DNA from 2 places in the Paenibacillus sp. FSL H3-0286 genome. Region 1 is predicted to be linked to the other one. Evidence: riboswitches for the same ligand, from Rfam matches in the RefSeq annotation. Region 1 holds a riboswitch; the other holds the start of a gene.
What was found. A riboswitch is a leader RNA that binds a small molecule or an ion and turns the genes downstream of it on or off. The one in region 1 is predicted to bind cyclic di-AMP.

Region 1 (8,081 bases):
AGCTCTGTGAAGGTGCGTATAGTAACCTTGTCCGCCTCATTAGATTGTTCTAACAACATGGAACTAAGTACGTAGACTTCATTAGTATACTTTTGGACACACTCTGCAAATTTAGTACTGTAGGTGGACTCGGGAGGTAAGGGGTCAGGCATGGTGAAACACGATCCTTTCAGAATGAGAGATTTGCTTGAATCTATAATATAGAAAAGTAAGAGATTGATTTATTGATGAGATCAGCGGTGTCTGGTTCCGGGCAACTGTGTTTCTGCTGGGAGGTACTGGATAAAGCTTTGGAAGGTTTGTAGTAGAGCCGTTCACTTCTGGAATTGCTCCCCCCTGCTGCAACACTGTACAGACGCCCTTGCTGAATATGCCCTGCCAAGGATTTACCCTGGAGCTTGGCCTTTAAATCCTGCAAAGCACCCTGAACTAGCTCAAGCTTAACCTGCTCCCAATCTGAACCTTCGCGGCGGACCTTATCCAGCGCTTCCTCAAGACGGCAATGACAGATAGCCCGTAAAAAAGAACTCCATTTAATGAGATCGAAATTTTTGGTGTTGGCAGAGATCAGACAAGCCCCCCAGCTGCAACCTCCCTTACAGGTGAGTTTTAGAATACCATAACGGCAGCCTTCAGCCCCTTCCATTCCATAGTGGATAGGCTCGGGTTCATCCAATACAAATACTTCAATGCGGGATAGTCTGCGCTGGTCCATAGTAGGGTTCCTCCTTAGATTTCCAAAAGCTTTAAGTCTACATGATGAGTGACACTAGCCTTTTCTACACAAGCGAGCATTTCCATTTTATTCTCACAGACTGCGGTATGCTCTAGCCATAGTCGGAACTTCTCTTTCCGTATAACAGATAGATGTAAGGGAAAGGTGCTGCGGGATCTCAAGACATACCAACCGGCGCTTACATCTTTCCAAGGCTCCTTGAAGGCTGTAAACCACGGGAGTTTTTGGTGTGATGACCAATCCTGCTGCTGCTGTTGTTCTCGAATTTTTTTATATATCTCATATACAATCTTAGAGTCTAAACAGTCTTTACAAGAAGAAGGTGTGCTGAACTGGCGAAGGGCTTGGATCTGGTTCTGGCCAAATGCATAGCCTACAATGTACCTGTGATTATGTTCTTCGAACCACAAGGCCCCGAAACAAACGTAATTTAGACTTATCGGCTCAAGCAGCCCTTGATGTATCCCTAAATAATAGTGCTTCAAAACATTCACCCCATCCAGCGTGCTATCACCTAATAAGCTCAGGTAACGCAAAAACCGCAGCAAGAGGAGGACCTCTGCTGCGGTTTTGGATTACAGGCAGATATACCTGGGCCAAAGCGTGGCGGATCAAGGGTCTCTCTCTTTACGCTTACGAGGTTAGCTGTCGGATTCGGACGGTGAGAGTCGCCCTACCTATTGAGACTTATGCAGTCTCCTTTGGATTCACCCCAAGTAGGCCAGGTGGCCTGATGGTTCCCCCGTTCCCTGCGAATGCAGGAACTCAGCGTTGATTGTTTTTCATGAATTAGATTCAACCCGAATCATACTCTTTTCAAGATTTTCTGTAAAAAACGGAAAATGTTCTTTTAGAGCAATTTTAACCATATCCTGCCGACTACGACTGAAAAACGAGGTAAATAGGTATTTATGGCGTGTTATCGCGCCTCTTTCTCGCTCAGCCTCAGCTTCTTGCGTTTCTACCTATAATGGGAATTTGCAGTATTTTCGCTCTAAAAAGGTGAATAAAATCACATGGGTTATAGATAGCGATTAAACGCTCCAAACTCGAGTAAACAAGAGATATAGAGAGATTAGATATCAAGTAAGCGCTATCTAATGGGAAAATAGTTTTTAATTTGCATTATTTTGGCATCATTCAGGTTTTACAAGTCTTCGTGCATAAGAGTATGATTACTCCTGTTTCAACGACAATCGAATATTTGATCCGCTTAATTTCCGGTAAGGAAAGCGGGGGAACCAACAATCGGCAGCCGATGTGAGAGTCGGAAGCCGATTATGGGGTGAATCCTGTAGAGGGTGTGAGTGAGCTCGCATCTATACAGGTAGGGCGACTCTCACCGCCCGAATCCGACAGCTAACCTCGTAAGCGTATGGAGAGAGGATGAGTGCAATGTGACCGCTAGCGAGCCACAGAGGAGATCCTTTGTGGCTTTTTGCTGTGCTCTTAGAAGCAAAGCATTTATGGAGGCCTCCCCTAAGAGGTCGCTAAATTCATCATTAGCGGTATTTGTAAGGCAGCGTCTAATGACGTGACACAACCGAGCTTTAGGTTGTGCCCGAAAATGACGATAGGTCAACATCCTTTCGGAGATTTTCGTTGCCTCCTTGTTGTAAATGAGCAGGAGGAGAAAAAAAGATGACGGATCAGAATGAATATGTGCTTGTATGTGCGCCTACAAAGGCGGGAGAACATTTCATTAAACTTCTGAAGTTCAGGGGTATTAAGATGGCGGGATTAACCAACAATGTGGCTGAGAAAGCTTTACTTGAGGAGCTCGGGATTGAGCAGGTTATTCTAGTGGATACCCGCCATCAGAGCACTTGGTTTCGCCCATCGTTCCCGGTAGGCAGGGTATATCTGTTTGAGAGCAGCTTTCCGCTTTGCTGCCGCTATATTCAGATGTGCCGTACCTGGACGACACAGCCGATTTTTGTGATTACAAGTTCAATAAATCCTAGATTGGTCTATAAAAGACTTGGTGCGAGCTATGTAATCTATTCCCATAGTGGTGATGCTGATTTTCTAATCGATAGATCACCTCATCAAGGATAATGGAAGGAGTGCGGAAGATATGATGGATCTGTATATGGTGGCTTCGTTAGCTGTAATTTACGGGTTATTTTATGGCTTTATGCGCTGGTGCGCAGGTGTAGTTGAGGATACGGGGAGGGATAAGCTGTGATTCTAGTAATCGCTGTTACCCTACTGTTGTTTATATATCTGGTTTACGCGTTGATTCATCCTGAGAAATTTTAAGGAGGGGCATTCATGGGCATTTTGCAAATAGTCGTCGTAATTGTAATTCTCATCTTGCTGGTCAAGCCGATGGGAACGTATTTATATCATGTATTTTCTAACGAACCGAATCGTACGGATCGCTGGTTTGCAGGCACAGAGAAAGGTATTTATAAGCTGATCGGCCTGAAAAAACGGGACGGAATGTCCTGGAAGAAGTATGCACTCAGCTTTGTTTTAACTAATATCGTACTGGTTGCTTTCAGTTATATTTTTCTAAGATTACAGCGGGGATTGCCGCTGAACCCGAATGGAATTGCCGATATGGAACAGACGCTTTCATTCAATACGGTGATCAGCTTTATGACCAATACGAACCTGCAGCATTATAGCGGGGAGACGGGACTATCGTATTTTTCACAAATGGCAGTCATCACGATGATGATGTTCACGTCTGCAGCGAGCGGATTTTCTGTTGCGGTTGCTTTTGTCAGAGGGATTACAGGACAGAAATCAGTCGGGAACTTTTTCGAGGACTTCGTAAAAGCACATATTCGTGTATTCATTCCATTAGCTCTGCTAGTTTCATTGGTGCTGGTAGGATTGCATGTGCCACAAACGCTCAAGCCATCGCTTGAGGTCACTACACTCGAAGGGCAGACGCAACAAATCGCTATCGGTCCAGTCGCTTCTTTGGAATCAATTAAACACTTAGGTACGAATGGTGGCGGCTTCTTCGGAGCCAATTCAGCGCATCCTTTTGAGAACCCTAATCCACTTACGAACGTTCTGGAGATTCTCTCTATGTGGATGCTGCCAGCCTCTCTGCCATATATGTACGGATTGTTCGCTAAGAACAAACGTCAGGGCTGGGTGATTTTCACAGCAATGATGACCTTGTTCGTACTACTGCTGGGATTGAATTATTATGCGGAAACCAAAGGCAATCCAGCTATCAATGCGCTGGGGATCGAGTCTTCGCAAGGCAGCATGGAAGGTAAAGAGGTACGTTTTGGTATCCCGCAATCTTCGCTGTTCACTTCGGTAACAACGGCAGCTACGACAGGTAGTGTTAACAATATGCATGATACGCTGACACCGCTGGGTGGCATTACCCCTCTGGCCCTAATGATGCTCAACAACGTCTTCGGGGGAAAAGGTGTCGGACTAATCAATATGCTGATGTATGCCATCATGGGTGTCTTCTTATGTGGACTAATGGTTGGCAGAACACCAGAGTTTCTCGGGCGAAAGATAGAAGCCAAGGAGATGAAGCTAATTGCGATTGCTATCCTTGTGCATCCGTTCATTATCCTTGTACCAACAGCAGGTGCGTTCTTAACGGACTTGGGCAACGGTGCCATCACGAATCCCGGATTCCATGGACTTAGCCAAGTGTTATATGAATATGTCTCTTCTGCCGCGAACAATGGTTCAGGATTTGAAGGGCTTGCGGACAACACCACCTTTTGGAATGTTACAACCGGGATCGTAATGCTGCTTGGCCGTTATGTCTCTATAATCGCGATGCTGGCAGTTGCAGGCTCACTGATCCAGAAGAAGCCAGTTCCTGAGACGATTGGCACATTCCGCACAGACAATGGTCTGTTCACCGGAATTCTGATTGGTACCGTTGTAATTATCGGGGCTCTGACGTTTCTGCCAGTCATTGTGCTCGGCCCGATTGCAGAATATTTGACCTTACGGTAGGAAGAGGGAGAACAAGATGAGTACTGTAAAAAGAAAAAAGCTGCTGACGGGACCCATACTCCTAAGCGCTGTAAAGGATAGCTTTATTAAGCTTAACCCGGTGACGTTAATTAAAAATCCGGTCATGTTCGTAGTCGAAATCGGTACGATTATTGTATTGCTTATGGTACTGGCCCCCGGATATTTTAATGCAGAGAAATCGGTAGGCTTCAATATCACAGTGTTGTTCATTCTGCTATTCACAGTGCTGTTTGCCAACTTCGCTGAAGCGCTGGCTGAAGGCCGCGGGAAAGCCCAGGCGGATTCACTCAAGAAAACGAAACAGGATATCACAGCTAACAAACTCGTTGGAGGGTCTGTGAAGACCGTTTCTTCTTCCGAGCTTCGTAAAGGAGATATTGTCATCGTCAGTCAGGGAGAACTTATCCCTGGCGATGGTGAAGTAATTGAAGGGCTGGCCTCCGTAGATGAATCTGCAATTACAGGTGAATCTGCACCTGTTATTAAGGAAGCCGGCGGAGATTTTGGCTCAGTCACAGGCGGCACCCGGGTAGTCAGTGATGAGATTAAAGTCAAAATTACCAGTGATCCCGGTGAGTCATTCCTGGATCGGATGATCTCCCTCGTTGAAGGGGCGAAACGTCAAAAGACACCCAATGAAATTGCACTAAATACACTCTTGATCAGTCTGACGTTGATTTTCCTGATTGTAGTAGTGACCTTGCGGCCAATTGCGACTTATCTGGGCGTTGATCTAGATATTCCTGTTATGATCGCCTTGCTGGTCTGTCTGATCCCGACCACAATCGGGGGACTGCTCTCCGCTATCGGGATAGCAGGGATGGACCGCGTCACACAGTTTAATGTCCTTGCTATGTCAGGGAAGGCCGTTGAAGCTGCCGGCGACATTAATACAATGATTCTAGATAAGACAGGTACGATTACTTTCGGAAACCGGATGGCGAGTGATTTTGTGCCTGTTGGAGATGAAACGGAAGCTGAGCTTACGGCTTGGGCAGCTATTAGTTCGCTAAAGGATGAGACTCCGGAAGGACGTTCGGTTATTGAGCTGGCTAAGAAGCTGGAGCGCAGCTATGACAGCAAACTTGCTGAAGGCGGAGAGTTCGTAGAGTTTAAGGCTGAGACCCGGATGAGTGGTATAGATCTACTTGATGGACGATCTGTTCGTAAAGGGGCAGTCGATTCCGTGAAGAAATGGGTACAGTCGAAGGGCGGAGTCATTCCCGCGAACCTCGACAGTAATTCCGATGCTATCGCTCGGATGGGGGGGACCCCGCTTGCTGTTGCGGTAGACAACCGGATTTATGGACTTATTTACTTAAAGGATACGGTTAAGCCAGGGATGAAAGAGCGGTTTGATGAGCTGCGAAAAATGGGAATCAAGACTATCATGTGTACAGGGGACAATCCGCTGACCGCAGCTACTATTGCCCGTGAAGCAGGGGTAGATGATTTTATTGCAGAGAGTACACCTGAGGATAAAATAGCGGTTATCCGCCGTGAGCAGAACGAAGGCAAGCTGGTGGCAATGACTGGTGATGGTACGAATGACGCACCTGCCCTTGCCCAAGCTGATGTGGGCTTAGCGATGAACAGTGGGACTACAGCCGCTAAGGAAGCAGCAAACATGGTTGATCTGGACTCCGATCCCTCGAAGATCATTGAGGTTGTAGCTATTGGTAAACAGCTACTGATGACGCGGGGCGCGTTGACAACGTTCAGTATTGCGAATGATATCGCTAAATACTTCGCAATTATTCCGGCAATGTTCATGCTCGCTATTCCTGAAATGGAAGCCCTGAATGTCATGGGATTGGGTTCACCTAGCTCGGCAATTATATCTGCATTAATATTTAATGCGATTATTATTCCGCTGCTGATCCCATTGGCTATGAAAGGTGTCTCGTATAAAGCGATGAGTTCTACGAAGCTGCTGGGACGTAATATTTTTATCTATGGTTTAGGTGGAGTAGTCGTTCCTTTTGCGGGCATCAAACTTATTGATTTGCTCGTAAGTGTATGGATATAACAACGGATTGACTAATCATTGAAAGGGTGAAAGCATCGTGAATAACAGAAAATCGATTGCGGACGCTGAAGAACAGTTGTCATCATCGAAGGGTGCTAATTTCTTTATTATATTACGGCTATGTCTAGTGTTTGTTGTTCTTTGCGGAGTGATTTATCCTCTGACTACTACAGCGATTGCTCAAGTTCTGATGCCATCGCAAGCAAACGGCAGTCAGCTGAAGAATGACGCTGGAGTAGTTGTGGGCTCAGAACTCATCGGGCAAAGCTTTACGGACCCGGCATTATTCCATGGCCGTGTATCCAGCATTGATTATAAAGCGGAAGCTTCAGGCTCCAATAACTACGGCCCATCCAACCTGGATATGCTGCAGCGGACGAAGGATTCCATTACACAGTGGCAGCTGGATAATCCGGATGTGCCTGTAAACAAGCTGCCGGTTGATTTAGTAACCAACTCAGGTTCAGGTCTTGATCCGCATATCACTCCTGCGTCAGCAATCGTGCAGATTCCCCGGATCAGTAATTTGACCGGGATTCCAGCTACGCAGCTGGAAGAGCTAGTGAATAAGCAGACCGAAGGTCGCGATCTAGGACTGTTTGGTGAAAAGCGGATAAATGTTCTGAAGCTGAACATGGAGCTGCAGAAATTAACGAACAAATAAATATAGCTAATATCCCTGCCCGATTGTTCAAACTGGGTCAGGGATATCTTGCTTTCTGGCATAGAAGAGTGAATGGATGAACGGGTTATTAAGGAGTGGTCTTGATGGGAACATATCGGAGGAAGACGCCGGAGGAACTGCTGCTCTCTATTTATGAGCTGCATCGTGGACGCCTGAAGATCTATATAGGTCCGGTCAGTGGATCAGGCAAGACCTATCAGATGCTGCGTGAGGGTCAGGCGCTGAAAGCACAGGGCATCGATGTTGTAATCTGTGCGGTTTCAACCAACCAGAGTCCAGAAACAAGGGATCAGCTGGGTGACTTGGAACGGATTCCAAGTATTCATTGGTTTCAGAAGGAGATCGAGAAGAAGGATCTGGACGTGGAGGCCATTGTGGCACGTAATCCAGAGGTTGTACTGACCGATGGATTGGCTCATCATAATCGCGAGGGTGCGGAGAGATCAACTAGGCTGGAGGATATCAAATATTTATTGGGCTGTGGAATTAGTGTCATCACAACTGTAAACGTATACGAGCTGGAGGGCGCAGCAGATCTTGCGCGGAAGTGGACGGGGATTGAGGTGGAATATTCCTTGCCTGCGGAAGTGCTCACCCTTGCAGATGATATCGTTCTAATTGATGTGACTCCGGAAAAGATACTTCAACGTTTGTCCGAA
Region 2 (8,081 bases), 560 kb from region 1:
AAGCGTGAACCACTTCAAAGAAATGCTTCTCACTCTCCACCTTTACCGGAGGATGCTCTCTAACCTTCAGACGGATAACAGCAGACTCCACATTAGGTTGAGGGATGAATACCGTACGTGGCACGATACAGACGAGCTCAGGCTCGCTGTAGTACTGAACGGCAATGCTAAGACTTCCGTATTCCTTTCCACCTGGAGATGCAGCCATACGCTCCGCAACCTCCTTCTGAATCATTACAACGATGTTATCAAGGGGAAGCTTCTCTTCGAGCAGCTTCATCAGAATCGGAGTAGTCACATAATAAGGCAGGTTAGCAACCACACTGACCTTGTTCACAGTGGTGAAATCTTCCTTGAACATTTCCTGCAAGTTCACATTGAGGACATCATCGTTACGAACCTTAACATGGGGATAGGGGGAAAGTACGTCTTTTAATATTGGAATCAGTCTACGGTCAATCTCTACGGCAGTTACAGCACCCGCTGTTAGTGCCAGACGCTCCGTCAGCGCTCCAATTCCCGGCCCGATCTCCAGCGCCCCAGAATCGCTATCTAGTCCAGCAGCGTCTACAATCTTGTCCAAAATATTTTGATCAATCAAAAAATTCTGTCCCAGGCTTTTCTTGAACTTGAATCCATAACGTTGAATAATCTCTTTGGTCCGTTTTGGAGTCGAAATTTCCTCTCTACCACTCATGAAGTAATGCCTCCCTGATCAATTTGGGCGAGAGCCCCGGCAAATTCCTCCCGCGTAATCCCAAACATCGCCAGCCGCTTGTACAGCTGTTTGCCGTTACAATATCCGATTCCAAGCAAATTACCAAGCGCCATACGTCTTTCAGCAGCCCGAGGGTGTACAAGCATTCCAGCGGCCATAAGATCATCAATACCAATCAAAGCAGGTGCTCCTTCAAAAGAGGTATGTACATTACGCAGCGCATGACGAATCGCCTCTGGCGATGCATTCTCTACACCGATATCCCCTTTTCGAGTTGCGTCCTTCTCTGGAATAAAAGCATGCTTGCAGCCCGGCACCTTCGCTGAAACGATTTTACGAATTCGCTCCCCAGCATGGTCCGGGTCCGTAAGAATAATAACCCCTCTACGTTCCATAGCAAGCGCGATCTTAGCAATTACAGTCCGGTTTACAGCAGAGCCGCCTGTCTCAATGGTATCCGCTTCTACAGCACGCTTAATGGCTACGGTATCGCTTTTGCCTTCAACGACGATTAATTCCTTAATCATATTTCTTGACTCCTTCCAAAAAAAGCAAAAAGAAGAGGATTCGCTCCTCTTCTTTTGGTTAAAGAATGTATAAGTGATGAGCGGTTGCTCTGCGATCAACGAAATGATCATCCAGCGTTCCTTAACGGTTATCATCACTATAGCTTATCAAAGGATTTTTTGCAAAAGCTTCAGTTCTAGTTAAGCTCTGGTTTCACAGGTCCAATCACATAAACGGTACGTGATTTACGGCCGAAATTACGAGCATGGCTCAGGGAATCATAATAGACATCCACTTTATTGCCTTTAATGGCACCGCCAGTATCCTCTGCACGGCGGAATCCAAGCCCATCGATATAAACCCACCAGCCAATAGGAATTACATTCGGATCTACTGCAATTGTACGACCTTCCGTTACGCGTGTTCCGGAGGCAGTTTTAGTACCTATCCCTGGCTCTTCTGACGAATAAGCTGTCATGGAGACGTTCTTAATCATCTTCTTGTACTCAAAGTCTACGCCAGCCTTGCTTGTGACGTTCTTAGTCTTAGCGCTAACTTTAGTCGTTTTGGAGGTAGTGCTTGATTTGGAAGTTGTTGTAGCTTTAGCAACTACAGTAGGCTTAGGAAGTGCTTTAGTACCAACGGCAATGATCTTATCTTTTGTTACCGTTTGTACTTCCTTGCCGATCATGCGCATAGAGGCCAGTTCTCCGTCTTGATAGATCTTTTCAATATGCTGAACCATGACGCCTGGTTTGCCTGCCTGTGCCACTCTAACTGTTCCCACAGTAAGGGAGGGATCTGCTGTCTTAATAACACGGAAAGGTAAGTTAGTTGTTCGCTGTACCGTTTGCTTGTTGATACGAACGATCTTAATCTCCATGTCAGCAGAGATGGTGGTGTCTAACGAAGGAAAAATCTTATCATAGCCTTCTAGGTTGATACCCAGTTTGTCAATCGCTTGACCGATAGTGTCTTCGGTCGTATATAACGTTTTTGTTGCTCCGTCCGCAGTAAGGCTAAATTTCTGCGCACGATTGATAACGACACGGTCACCGTCTTTTATTTCATCACTCAGACCTAAAGATAATTCATCATGCGGCTGCAGCGAAATTTGCTCTTTCTCCAACACATCACCAAGAAGTGCTTCTCGCGTTTCAAGTGTCTGTGTTTGCCCGTCTATTACTAAAACTAATTGTTTATTACTTTGACCGTGTACGTACAGCAGAATTAACAGCGCGATTGCGATTGAAATCACACCTGCAAGTAAAAGTACGCGAGTATTTACTTGCTCCCACCGTAATGCGAAAGACCTGCTGGATGACTGCGAATCATGGGATACCTCTGGTTGGAATAAGCCCATTCTCTCCATCCTCCTTACATAGCCTCGTCGTCAATTTGTATATCATGAGGACTGAATTTCTTTGACGAAACTATTTGAGATTGTCACAGGATACGCACGTATTAACTTAGCGTCTCCTGCTCATGGATCGCCTGCTCGGCACAGCTACTCCCACACCTGTTATATAACAGTATGCGGGCAACATTCAGTTTATTCAAAAATAAAGAAGCCTAAAAAGAGTTCTCTTGAGGACTCTTTCGTGGCTTCTCCGATGTCAGAATACGCGGGAATGTTTGTGCACGAGGTTGCCTCTCTTACTTGCGCTTACGGGGTTAGCTGTCGGGTTCGGACGAAAGAGAGACGCCCTATTTCAGGTCACCCGCTCACGGCGGTTGCCCTTAAATTCACCCCAAAGACCACGTGAAGAAATCAAATATTGTTCTGCGGCAATTCCTAGTCGTATTCAAGATACAGGCATGCGGCAGTTCAATATTGGTTCCCCCGTTCTCCATACGGAGACTCAGCGAGACGATCCATGAATCAATGGCTGTCACAATAACAACAGCTCACATCACTGAAAAGATGATATCCTGTTTTGATGCATGTTGTAAAGGACGATTCAACCACGTTTACGCAAATATATGGTTAAAATATTGTAATAATCAGCCGTTTTTATATTAAAAAAGTTTAATATATCGGCCATTCTCTATTTTTCACCCGTTTTACTCCTGTTTTCAGACAATCCCAAATCGTTCCAGTGCGTTCGCATACGTAATTTTAGCCAATTCTTCCCATGTTAACCCTTTAATTTCAGCCGCAGCCTCTGCTACTAACTTCACATGAGCACTCTCATTTCGCTTGCCTCGGAAGGGGTGTGGAGTCAAATATGGAGCGTCTGTTTCGATCAATAATCTGTCCAATGGCGTCTGTGCAAGCACCTCTTTAGGCACTCTGGCATTTTTGAACGTGATCGGTCCTCCAAATGACAAATGAAATCCTAGGTCTAGACACATTTTTGCGGTTTCCCAGCTGCCTGAGAAAGAATGCATTACGCCACCAATTTCATTTGCTTTTTCCTCCCGTAAAATCCGTACGACATCTTCATGGGCATCACGGTCATGTATACAGATTGGCATTTTTAGTTCACGGGCTAGTCCAATTTGTTTGCGGAAGACCTCCTGCTGCACATCCTTGGGAGAGGTATCCCAATAATAATCCAACCCAATCTCTCCGATGGCCACCACTTTCTCATGGCTGCAAAGAGAGGCGATCCAATCGAGGTCCCCCTCTTTCATATCAATCGCATCCTGTGGATGCCAGCCCACCGCTGCATAAATATAATCATAAGATTCAGCCAGCTTCATCGTTGAAGGGATCGTTTCCCGATTAAATCCAATATTGATCATCTTGCTAACTCCGGCCTCTACTGCACGAGCTATAACTTCCTCGCGATCCTCGTCGAATTGAGGCGCATCTAAATGTGTATGTGTGTCGAACAGATACATTTTAAAGCTCACTCCTTGTTGTTTTTATCAATAGTTCCATAAATATTTGTATTATTTTGCAAAAATCTCTGCTACAGAAGAGGGCAACCGTGTAAGGGCTTTTTTCAGCTTATCCTGTGGGAAATATAGGTGATATCTGCCACGATGAATTCCGCTTATTGAGCGCACAATATCCGATACCTCTGAAATTTCCCGCAATTGCTCATTGCGATCAAGCAGTAAAATTTGATTATTGTCGAAGGCTGCTCCTGGACGGAACACATCATAAGGCAAATCTGTCGGATAATCAATCTCTAAGTCATATTCTGGGTTAAGTCCCGCTCCCGCAAAACTGCTGCGGATTTCCGTAATCATATCTGTATCCAAATTCTCGATCTCTACATATTTATACAGTTTACGATGAATAAAACGGGTACACAAGTCGCTTAATAACTCATCTTCTTCAAGTGTCCATTGCATAAAAGCAGTCTGTACCAGTGCCTCATCAAGCATTAAATATTGCTTCACTGTTACTTCTCCTCGAAAGAGATCTTCTAGCGGAGCGATCATAAAGCGAAATTTGTACTCCTCTTGGAACAATTCTTTAGCTCTACGGAAGATTTGACGCAAAATAATTTCAGAGCTGCGCGTCACCGGATGAAAATATACCTGCCAGTACATTTGATAACGCGACATTAAATAATCTTCAATGGCATGCATACCTGATTCTTTTACTACAATCCGCCCATTATAAGGACGAAGCATTCTCAAAATCCGATCAATGTCGATGGTTCCATAGTTTACACCTGTATAGTACGCATCACGCAGCAAATAATCCATACGATCAGCATCCAGCGGACTGGAAACCAAATTGACAACAATTTCATGCTGATATGTCTTAGAGATAACTGAGGCTACTTTACGAGGAAAATCTTCCTCCACATCACGCAATATTTCGGTGATCTCCGTGTCCTCCAAAATAATTCGGCAGGTCCAATCCTCATGGTTCATTTCAAAAGCTTCTTCTATAGAATGTGAAAATGGACCATGCCCTAAATCATGCAGCAAAGCCGCACACAAAGTAAGCAAACTTTCTTCAGGAATCCAATCCTTATACCCGCTGCGCTCAAATTGCGAAATGATTCTGCGTGTAATTTCATATACTCCTAAAGAATGAGAAAAACGACTATGCTCTGCACCATGAAAAGTGAGATATGAGGTACCTAACTGGCGAATCCGGCGTAAACGCTGAAATTCTTTTGTATTAATTAGTCGCCAAATAATCGTATCCTGTACGTGAATATAATTATGAACGGGATCCTTGAAAACTTTTTCTTCCGTGAGCGGCTGCTTCATGAGATCAACTCCTTCTAATAATTTAATATGATTTTAACTAATATCAGTATATAATAAGTAATTATGTCGTACTTTGTCGAAAAGTATCATTTTTGGTCTTGGTAAATCGACAAAATGCTTTCAGGGTAATTCTTAATTTTTATAGGGACATTCAAAGTTCTTATGGAAATTTTCTTATTCAGCCTATGAAAAAAGGTTGACTGATTTGGGAATCGTTGGTATTATAAGTATCATAAAACAGTGAACAATGTCGAATAATGACGTTTTTGGAACATTGAGAGGAGTAACGATTGTTATGATGAAATCAACAGGAATTGTAAGAAAAGTAGACGAACTTGGACGGGTTGTTATTCCTATTGAATTACGCCGTACACTTGGCATTGGCGAAAAGGACGCACTGGAAATTTACGTTGATGGCGAACGGATTATGCTTAAAAAGTATGAGCCTGCCTGCATTTTCTGTGGCAACGCTGAGAACGTAACTTACTTTAAAGGAAAAATAGTTTGTCATGAATGCATATCTTCCATCCCTACCCCTGTGACAAACTAAATTAAATAGTATATAATAGAACTAATCAAATTGTTAATTCTAACCTTTTCATATCTCCTTGACCTCCCGTGACCGCGGGAGGTATTTTTTATGTCTGGGTTTGCCCTCCTGGTTATCCCCTCCCTAAGGGCAATGTGCTTCAAGACGGAACTAGTAATACTTAGTTGTATTTCTTACAGTTATTTTAAATGCTTTTTACCATTAAACGAATTAATTGTATTTTGTACACTTATATTTCCTATATCTCCGTGAAATCAATCCTTTCCACCTTTATAACTGTATGAAGTACAACTAAACGAACAAATACATAAAAAAATTCAATATAACTGTACAAATTACATTTAACCCACAGATAAATCACTCAAGCTCGAAACGGCTCCGAAAATCCTTAGTTATTCTAGGAATTCGTCTATAACACTTACTCTTCTGCTCTATCAAGCAACGCATTATAAATATCCCGTTTGGCTACACCCCGGTCTGATGCCGCTTTTTTCATAGCCTCTTTCCGTGGTACATCCTGTGCTTCGTAATGAGCTACATGATCTTCAATGCTTAACTGACGCCACCACGCCGATTCTGCGATTTCTGCATCTTCCTTGCTCTCCCCTTCTACGACAATAACATATTCGCCTAGCGGAGGATGTTCAGCCAGCCATAGTGTACATTCCTCAATCGAACCGCGTAGAAACTCCTCATATCTTTTCGTTAATTCACGTGCCAACACAATCTGGCGATTACCGAATGCTTCTTGAAGATGAGCAAGTGTCTTAACTACGCGATGGGGAGATTCGTAGAACAACAAAGTGCCTTGAGCCGAACGAAGTGGACTTAATACTGTTCGGATGTCCTTACGCTCTCGGGGAAGAAAGCCGATAAAGGTGAACGTATTCGTAGATAGACCAGAAGCGATCAAAGCTGACAACGCTGCGTTAGCTCCAGGGATAGGAATCACCGGAATTCCATGACTTATAGCAAGGGCTACAAGATCCGCTCCAGGGTCAGAAATCGCTGGTAAACCGGCATCGCTGACGAGTGCCAAATTTTTTCCTTCTATTATATAGCGTACAAGCTCAGGTCCACTGGCGGCCTTATTATGCTCATGATAACTAAACAACATCGAAGGTGAAATCTCAAAGTGGCTGAGTAATTTTCGGGTCTGTCTCGTATCTTCCGCGGCAATAATATCACATTCCTGCAATGTACGGACTGCACGATAGGTCATATCCTCCAGATTACCGATAGGTGTAGCCACCAGAAAAAGCGACCCTATTGTCTCCTGAGTACTGGTATTAGTCTTGTTTTGAAAACTGCTTTGGCATGATATCGTCATGATTTACCCTCTTTAGCACCATAGTAGATGTCCATAATCTCTGGACAGTATTGATTGTCCTCATTATATACGATGAGCGGTGGTTGTAAACGAACCTCAGGCTTTCCATCACGTGCGGCTTCGATTAATACCATATTTGCCTCCAGATGGGCACGTGGATGTACAAACCGAATAATCTTTGGCTCGAGTCTATATTGTCTCATGAGACTGATAATATCAACCAACCGTTGTGGTTTATGAACCATACTTACCTTTCCGCCCGTCCGAACCAATCGCACACAAGCCTGAATGACCTCCTCCAGTGTACAGCCTATCTCATGGCGAGCCATAGCTTGATGGTTGTTCAGCTTCAGATCACTGCCATTAAGCGGCATATAAGGAGGGTTCACCGTTATTGCATCATACACCCCATGTCCTGCGGTAGTATATAACTCGCGCAAATCACCTTCATGAATTACAACCTGATCCTGAAGGCCATTTAGAGCCACGCTACGACGAGCCATATCAGCTAAACGAGGTTGTATTTCAATGCCTTCTATAGAAGCTTTTGTCCGGGTAGTCATTAAAATCGGTATTACACCATTTCCCGTACAAAGATCTAGAACTCTTCCACGTGGCGGAACACTGGCGAAACGAGCAAGCAATACAGCATCCATAGAAAAACTAAATACTTCATCACTTTGAATAATGTGCAGGTCATGTGTTAGTAAATCATCCACCCGCTCCGTCGGTAACAAGGGGACAGATATATCATTAAAAGAATTCGTCATGTAATAATCTCCTAAAGGTTTTGA

Region 2: linked by a shared signal. The riboswitch ahead of MHB37_RS00190 (3D domain-containing protein) and the one ahead of MHB37_RS02665 (hypothetical protein) in region 1 are both predicted to bind cyclic di-AMP.

Annotation. Positions count from the first base shown of each region.
Region 1 is NZ_CP150285.1:601,773-609,853, forward strand. It holds gene MHB37_RS02650 (hypothetical protein) at 1-152, opposite strand, end outside; gene MHB37_RS02655 (hypothetical protein) at 194-715, opposite strand; gene MHB37_RS02660 (hypothetical protein) at 730-1,284, opposite strand; cyclic di-AMP (ydaO/yuaA leader) riboswitch at 1,353-1,517, opposite strand; cyclic di-AMP (ydaO/yuaA leader) riboswitch at 1,937-2,126, shown strand; gene MHB37_RS02665 (hypothetical protein) at 2,378-2,794, shown strand; gene kdpF (K(+)-transporting ATPase subunit F) at 2,921-2,998, shown strand; gene kdpA (potassium-transporting ATPase subunit KdpA) at 3,011-4,687, shown strand; gene kdpB (potassium-transporting ATPase subunit KdpB) at 4,704-6,737, shown strand; gene kdpC (potassium-transporting ATPase subunit KdpC) at 6,814-7,401, shown strand; gene MHB37_RS02690 (histidine kinase) at 7,506-8,081, shown strand, end outside.
Region 2 is NZ_CP150285.1:37,212-45,292, reverse strand. It holds gene rsmA (16S rRNA (adenine(1518)-N(6)/adenine(1519)-N(6))-dimethyltransferase RsmA) at 1-697, opposite strand, end outside; gene rnmV (ribonuclease M5) at 694-1,245, opposite strand; gene MHB37_RS00190 (3D domain-containing protein) at 1,422-2,588, opposite strand; cyclic di-AMP (ydaO/yuaA leader) riboswitch at 2,874-3,103, opposite strand; gene MHB37_RS00185 (TatD family hydrolase) at 3,302-4,072, opposite strand; gene MHB37_RS00180 (HD domain-containing protein) at 4,124-5,407, opposite strand; gene MHB37_RS00175 (AbrB/MazE/SpoVT family DNA-binding domain-containing protein) at 5,703-5,957, shown strand; gene rsmI (16S rRNA (cytidine(1402)-2'-O)-methyltransferase) at 6,376-7,287, opposite strand; gene MHB37_RS00165 (tRNA1(Val) (adenine(37)-N6)-methyltransferase) at 7,284-8,057, opposite strand.